2 regions of the Paenibacillus sp. GYB003 genome follow, and region 2 is predicted to be linked to the other one. Evidence: predicted binding sites of a transcription regulator. Region 2 holds the regulator's gene; the other holds the start of a gene.
What was found. Region 2 encodes NrdR, which represses ribonucleotide reductase genes. Its sites were predicted from a motif close to AACACNATATATNGTGTT; they were not measured.
Positions count from the first base shown of each region.

Region 1: a site for NrdR is predicted at 2,156-2,173, ahead of PV407_RS10000 (adenosylcobalamin-dependent ribonucleoside-diphosphate reductase). Genes of this name have one in related genera too.

Region 1 covers NZ_JARBDC010000026.1:35,161-38,571, forward strand. The annotation lists gene PV407_RS10000 (adenosylcobalamin-dependent ribonucleoside-diphosphate reductase) at 1-1,965, opposite strand, end outside; gene dat (D-amino-acid transaminase) at 2,468-3,328, shown strand; gene PV407_RS10010 (MmcQ/YjbR family DNA-binding protein) at 3,325-3,411, shown strand, end outside.
Region 2 covers NZ_JARBDC010000032.1:95,320-98,730, reverse strand. The annotation lists gene coaE (dephospho-CoA kinase) at 1-291, shown strand, start outside; gene PV407_RS11320 (lytic transglycosylase domain-containing protein) at 288-881, shown strand; gene PV407_RS11315 (alpha/beta-type small acid-soluble spore protein) at 986-1,204, opposite strand; gene nrdR (transcriptional regulator NrdR) at 1,415-1,888, shown strand; gene PV407_RS11305 (hypothetical protein) at 2,298-2,483, opposite strand; gene PV407_RS11300 (RNA polymerase sigma factor) at 2,657-3,178, shown strand; gene PV407_RS11295 (DUF4179 domain-containing protein) at 3,168-3,411, shown strand, end outside.

The DNA.
Region 1 (3,411 bases), on a different contig from region 2:
CAGCGTATCGGACAGCTTCGTCAGCGCGGTTGCGTCTTCGGCCGCCGGCTTCTCCGCCGCCGCCTGTACAGGCTCCGCTTTCGCCTCTTCCTTCTTGTCTTCCTTCTTCTCGGTCGAAAGCACCTGAACGTCGCGGCTGCCGTCGCGGTAAATCGTCACGCCTTTGCAGCCGAGGTCGAACGCGAGCTCGTACAGCTTCTTCGTCTCTTCGACGGTGAAATCGGACGGGCAGTTCGCCGTCTTGGAAATCGAGCTGTCGACCCATGTTTGGATCGCCGCCTGCACGCGGATATGGTCTTCCGCCGACAGGCTCATCGCCGTGACGAAGTAGTCCGGCAGCTCCTCGTTCGGATGCTTGTCCTTATACTCCTGCGCGATCGGCACGTACTGCTTGTCGTAGCCGAGACGGCTTTGGCGGAAATATTCGAAGGCGAAGTACGGCTCGATGCCGGTCGACGTGCCGACCATCGTGCCGGTGCTGCCCGTCGGCGCCTGCGTAATGACGGTGACGTTGCGCATGCCTTTTTTGCGGATCGCGGTGCCGACTTCCGGGAACGTCTTCGTCATATGTTTCATGAAGCCGCTCTGCAGAAACTTGTCGGCGTCGAACTGCGTGAACGAGCCTTTCTCCCCGGCGATTTCCGCCGAAGACAAGTACGCTTCCTTTGCCATGAACCCGTACAGCTTATCCAGAAAGACGAGCGATTCCGGGCTGCCGTAGCGGATTTTCAGCTTGATCATCAGCTCGGCGAGACCCATCGTGCCGAGGCCGACGCGGCGCTCGCTCTTTTGGTTTTTCTCGTTTTCCTCGAAATGGTACGGCGTCTTGTCGATGACGTTGTCGAGGAACCGGACGGAGTAGCGGACCGTCTTGCCGAGATCGTCCCAGGCGACGTCCTGCTTCGCTTCGTCGTAAAACTTCGACAGGTTGATCGCGGACAGGTTGCATACGCCCCAGGCCGGCAGCCCCTGCTCCCCGCACGGATTCGTGCAGATGATCGGGTTGAAGTACCAGCTGTTGGACATCTGGTTGTAATATTCCATGAACACGACGCCCGGTTCGGCGGAACGCCATGCGGATTCGATGATCGTATGCCATACTTCGCGCGCCTTGACGGTCCGGTAATGCTTCACCGCTTTGCCGAGCGATTTCCATTTCTCGAGGTTGCCGTCCCAAATGTCGTTATACTCGCTGTCCGTCGTGTCCGGGAACACGAGCTCCCACTCCGCGTCTTCCTTGACCGCTTTCATGAACGCGTTGCTGACGCAAACCGACAGGTTGGCGTTCGTAATTTGACCCATCGTCGATTTGACGGTAATGAAGTCGAGCAAATCCGGGTGCCAGTCGTTGATCATGAGCATGAGCGCGCCGCGGCGGCTTCCGCCCTGCTCGATCAGTCCGGTCGTATAGCTGAACAGGCCGCCCCACGAAACGGCGCCGCTCGAAGAGCCGTTGACGCCTTTGACGACGGAACGCCGCGGACGGAGCGAAGACAGGTTGATGCCGACGCCGCCGCCGCGCGACATGATTTCGGTCATTTCCGACAAAGTGGCCATTATGCCCCCGCGGCTGTCGTGCGGCGAAGGAATGACGTAGCAGTTGAACAGCGTCAGCTCGTCGCTCGCGCCGGCTCCGGCCGCGATCCGTCCGCCCGGAACGAGACGCCAGTCGTCCAAAATGTACCGGAACTTCTCCTTCCATTCCTTCTGCTTCTCCGGCGCTTCGACGGACGCCATCGCCGTGGCGAGCCGGTCCCACAGCTGCTCCGGCGTTTTCTCCTTCGTCAGCGTCAGTTTATCTATGGTCGATTCGAACAGCTCGCCGCTGCGAAGCCGTATCGTCACTTGTTTGCCTTTGCGTTCGACGACTTCCCCGACTTCCTTGCTCGGAAATTTCGGATCGTCCTTCGTCAGGACGAGCACGACGTCGCCGACGGCGGTATTTTCCGTATCGGCATCCTTCATCGCATACCGATCGAGAAATATTTTTTCACTGAGTCCTTCGAGTCGTTTCACTTGAACCGTCTCCAATGATAGCCCTCCCGGATCTAATATTCAGGCGCAAACAGATCAGAGCGTCTAGAAACATAGTATGTAAAAACGCCCCCGATTTGCGGGCCTCCTCCACAATATATGGGTGAGGTCTCCATTATACAATACTATATGTTGTGCATCTATCGCGTGACGAACGGAATAGGGCGGAATAGAAGGACTAGCTTCGCAAAATCTGCGTTTTTCTCCGCGAATCTCCTTATTTCAGATCGACCCGGGCCGGAAATTGTCGACAAATTCCGATTATTTATCCGACCTCGGCGAAGGCGGGCCGACGCGAAAACGAGCCTCCGGACGGATGCGGAAACCGTTTTCATCGGCATCGGCATTTTGACATCGATACCGGCTATGTTACTATATTTCATAGCATGCCTAACATTTTCTGTACTATTCCGTACATCAGGGGGGAATCGCCTTGATATGGTTCGACGACCGTTTCGTCCCCGAATCGGAATCGAAAGTATCCTACTTGGACCGGGGGTACTGCTTCGGAGACGGAGTTTATGAAGTGTTCCGCGTCTATGCGGGACAAGTGTACGAAGGCGCCGCGCATTACGAACGGCTCGTTCGAAGCGCGCGGGAAATCAAGCTGCGGCTTCCCTATCCGCTTGAGGAAATCGAGCGGATCGTGCTGGAGCTGATCGAGCGGGAACGGCTGCGGGACGGCAGCGTCTATTTGCAAATTACGCGCGGCGTCGCCCCCCGGGCGCACAGCTTCCCGCCGGCGGATACGCAGCCGGTGCTGCTCGTCTACGCCAGCCCGGCGAAACGGCGCGTCGAGTCGATGCGCGGCGGCATCGCCGCGATTACCCGTCCCGACGAGCGCTGGCTTCGCTGCGACATCAAGTCGCTGAACCTGCTCGGCAGCGTGCTGGCGAAGCAGGAAGCGGAGGAAGCCGGCGCGGACGACGTCATTTTGCACCGGGACGGCATCGTCACCGAATGCAGCGCCTCGAACGTCATGATCGTCAAGGACGGAGTGCTGCTGACCCATCCGGCGAACCGCCTCATTTTGCACGGCGTGACGCGGGCGGTCGTGCTGCGGCTGGCGAGGGAGCTCGGCATTCCGGCCGAGGAACGGCCGTTTTCACTGGAGACGCTGCGGCGGGCGGACGAAGCGTTTTTGACCAGCACGATTATGGAAGTGATGCCGATCGTCGCAATCGACGGAGCGCGGGTCGGCGACGGCGCGCCGGGGCCGGTTACGCGCCGGCTGCAGCAGGCGTATGAGGCGACGATTCCCGCGTCGGCTTTATCGGGAGGCGGCGGGCAGTGACGAAGGCGGAGCTTGTCCGGTACTGTTTGTCCAAAAAGGGCGTACGGGAGGACTACCCGTTCGGCCCCGAGCCGCTCGTCCTG
Region 2 (3,411 bases):
CGCCAATCGCCGGACAAGCTCGTCGTCGTCGACGTCCCGCTTTTGTTCGAGTCGAAGCTTCAGGCGATGTTTCAGGAAACGGTGCTCGTCTACATTCCTCGAAGCTTGCAGCTGGCCAGGCTGATGGCCCGCGACGAACTGACGGAGCGGCAGGCGGAAAGCCGGCTGGCGGCGCAAATGCCGATCGAGGCGAAACGGGAGCTAGCCGATTTCGTCATCGACAACAGCGGGGAGCTCGAGGAGACGCGGCGCCAAGTGGACGAATATTGCAAACGAAAGGGAATGGAATGACGTTTTTACGTAAAAAGCGGGTATTTGCGCTGCTGTTCGTTTTATTTCTCTTCCTTTTATTTTATAATTCGGAATGGTTGGGCAAGTGGCTGTATCCGATCCGGTACGAGCAAGATATCGCGCTGAGCGCGCAAGCGTACGGGGTCGACCCCGTGCTGATCGCTTCGATCATACGCGTGGAGACGAACTTCAACCCGGACAAGCTGTCGAAAAAAGGAGCGATCGGGCTCATGCAGCTGATGCCGGATACGGCCGAATGGATCGTGAAGAAGGCGGGCTATGCGGAAGAAACGTCCCAATCGCTGCACCGCGCGGACGTCAATATCGAAGTGGGCGCCTGGTACTTGAAATCGCTCTTCACCCAGTTCGACAACAATCGGTTCGCCGTGCTGGCCGCCTACAACGCCGGCCCCGGCAATACGCGGAAATGGCTCGACAACGGGACATGGGACGGCACGCTGAAAAATATCGGGCAAATTCCGTTCGGCGAAACGAGGCACTACGTACAGCGCGTGCTGTACTACTACGACAAATACGCCAAGCTCTACGCGGAACGTCTCGAAGCCGCGGCGCAGCCGGCGAAAAGATAATCGGCGTTCGGCCGCCGGGTTCACGCGGTCAAACGGTTGCCGAAAGAAAAACGCCGGACGGGCTCCGGCAGGAGCTGTCCAGCGCTTTTATATCATAGGTAAAATTAACGGCCGGCAAGTTGTTGTTCGGCGATTTGAACCAGTTTGCGGGTAATGTGACCCCCGATTGCACCTGCGTCGCGGGTAGCCATGTTGCCCATGTAACCGTCTTGCGGAATCGCAATGCCCAGCTCTTGAGCTACTTCGTATTTCAGTTGGTCGAGAGCGGCGTTAGCTTGAGGAACTACAAGCTGGTTGCTGGAACGTTGTTGTCCTTGTGCCATTTCGTTTCACCTCCTTGTCGATGGTAATTGTATTATGTGCGGAAAACGGCCGAACATAACAGGTAGTGTATGGTAAGTTGCTGCGCAAAAGCTTTGTCTGCGCGTTCGAAGTCGGCCTTTGCTTTCGAAGCCAGCACTGGCTTCGCAAAAGCTCAGCTTATGCTTTCGAAGCCAGCTTTTGCATCGCAAAAGCTCTCAGGAGGGACTCCGATGAAATGCCCTTATTGCGATTATTCCGGTACGAAAGTGCTCGATTCCCGTCCGGCCAACGACAATAAATCGATACGGCGCCGCCGGGAATGCGAGAAATGCCAGCGCCGCTTTACCACGTTCGAGATGGTCGAGGAAACGCCGCTGATCGTCATCAAAAAAGACGGCAGCCGCGAAGAGTTCAACCGCGACAAAATGCTGCGCGGCCTTATTCGGGCGTGCGAGAAGCGGCCCGTATCGGTCGAGCAGCTGGAAGCGATCGTTTCGGAAGTGGAGAAGGAAATGCGAAGCCACGCCTACGCCGAGGTCGCGAGCCGGGAGATCGGCGAGCTCGTCATGGAGCAGCTGTATCCGGTCGACGAGGTGGCGTACGTCCGGTTCGCCTCCGTCTATCGGCAGTTCAAGGACATCAACATGTTCATGAAGGAATTGAACCAGCTGCTCGGCAAGCATACCGATCCCTCCGTCAAATAGCTCGCCGCGGGGCGCTTGGACAACCGTATCGGCGGTTGAGGACGGCGCGGCATACCCGTTTCGTTTCCGAATCCGGCATACATATCGCCGTGCTTCCCGGCAGCCTGATGCAGATGAATCGGAAAACCTCACGTTAATTGGCTCACCTGCCTGGCGTCGGAGCGATTAACGGGAAATGCTCCCGGTATATCGGCTTTGCGATGAAGTAAAGCGCGGTCCGGGCGAAGATATCGCGATCGACAATATTATAGGGAGCCTTTTTCCCGCAAATGGCCCGCCGCGGCGCGGGCAAACAAAAAAGAGCCTTTCGCGAACAGGAAGGGCTCTTTTTTGTCGTAGACAGGCCCATCGATGTCGGGGTGTAAGGAACGGTACGGCGACTTGAGCGTTCGCACCGATCCCCCGGACGCTACCTCGGCTCGTTCGGTCCGCCCCGCGTTCCCGCCAGCAAAATGCCGGGGATGCTTTCGAGCAGCGAATCGTCATCGTCCTCGTAGTTCGGATCGTTTTTGATCGCGTAAGCTTCCCCTTCGGTCAGATGGCGCGTATTGCCCGTATATTTCGGTTCGAGCGCGCGGATTTCTTCCTCGTCCATGTCGTCAAGCCTCCTTGTCCGGTATGCTTGTAGGCTTCCCGATCGGGGAGGACGTATGCGGGCCGGATTTTAGCAGCCGATCCGGCAAGTCCCGAATAAAAGTTTGGGCCGAATGCGAACGAAATGACCCGGTTGTTTGTTAATACGTATAGAAACGGGAAAGGAGGGACGGAATGGAAGACCGGGAGCTGTTCGAAACGTACCGGAATGACGTTTACTATTTGTGCTACTATATGATGCGCAACCGATCGGATGCCGAAGACATTTGTCAGGAAACATTCGTACAAGCGCTGCGAACGGACCGAAGCCGTATAACCGGCATAAAGCCATGGCTGATGCGGATTGCCGCCAATTTGTGCAAAAACGAGCTGAGCCGGCGAAAGAGGAAGAATTTGAAAGAAGCGGCCGCTTACTGGCTGAACCGAACGCGCCAGGAAACGCCGGAGGAAGCGGTCGAGCGAAGCGAGGAAGAGAACGAAATGATCGGCTTGTTTGCGCTTCTTCCCGTCAAAATCCGGATCGTGGCAAGCTTGCGCTACGTGAACGGGCTGACGCTGCAAGAAATTGCGGAAATAGTCGGCATTCCGGAAGGGACCGTCAAATCCAGGCTGAACCGGGTTCATACGATACTGAAACGCAAGCTGGGGACAACGACATATGTGCAATTGAAAGGAGAAAAATGCTATGAGCCGTAGCAGGAAACCGGACGAGCAATTGTTCGATCTGATAAGGGGCAATCGCCCGAAGCTGCCCGATTTCGAAACGATGTGGGAACGGATCGAGCGACAGGTTGCAGTAAAAGGGGACGCATCGCACCGTATGCGGCGTTCGTCTCGAACGCGTAAACGACGTATATTGCCGATCGTCGTCGCCGCTTCTTTGCTTCTCGCGGCGACTCCGGTCGTAGCCGGATATTCGTTCGAATGGT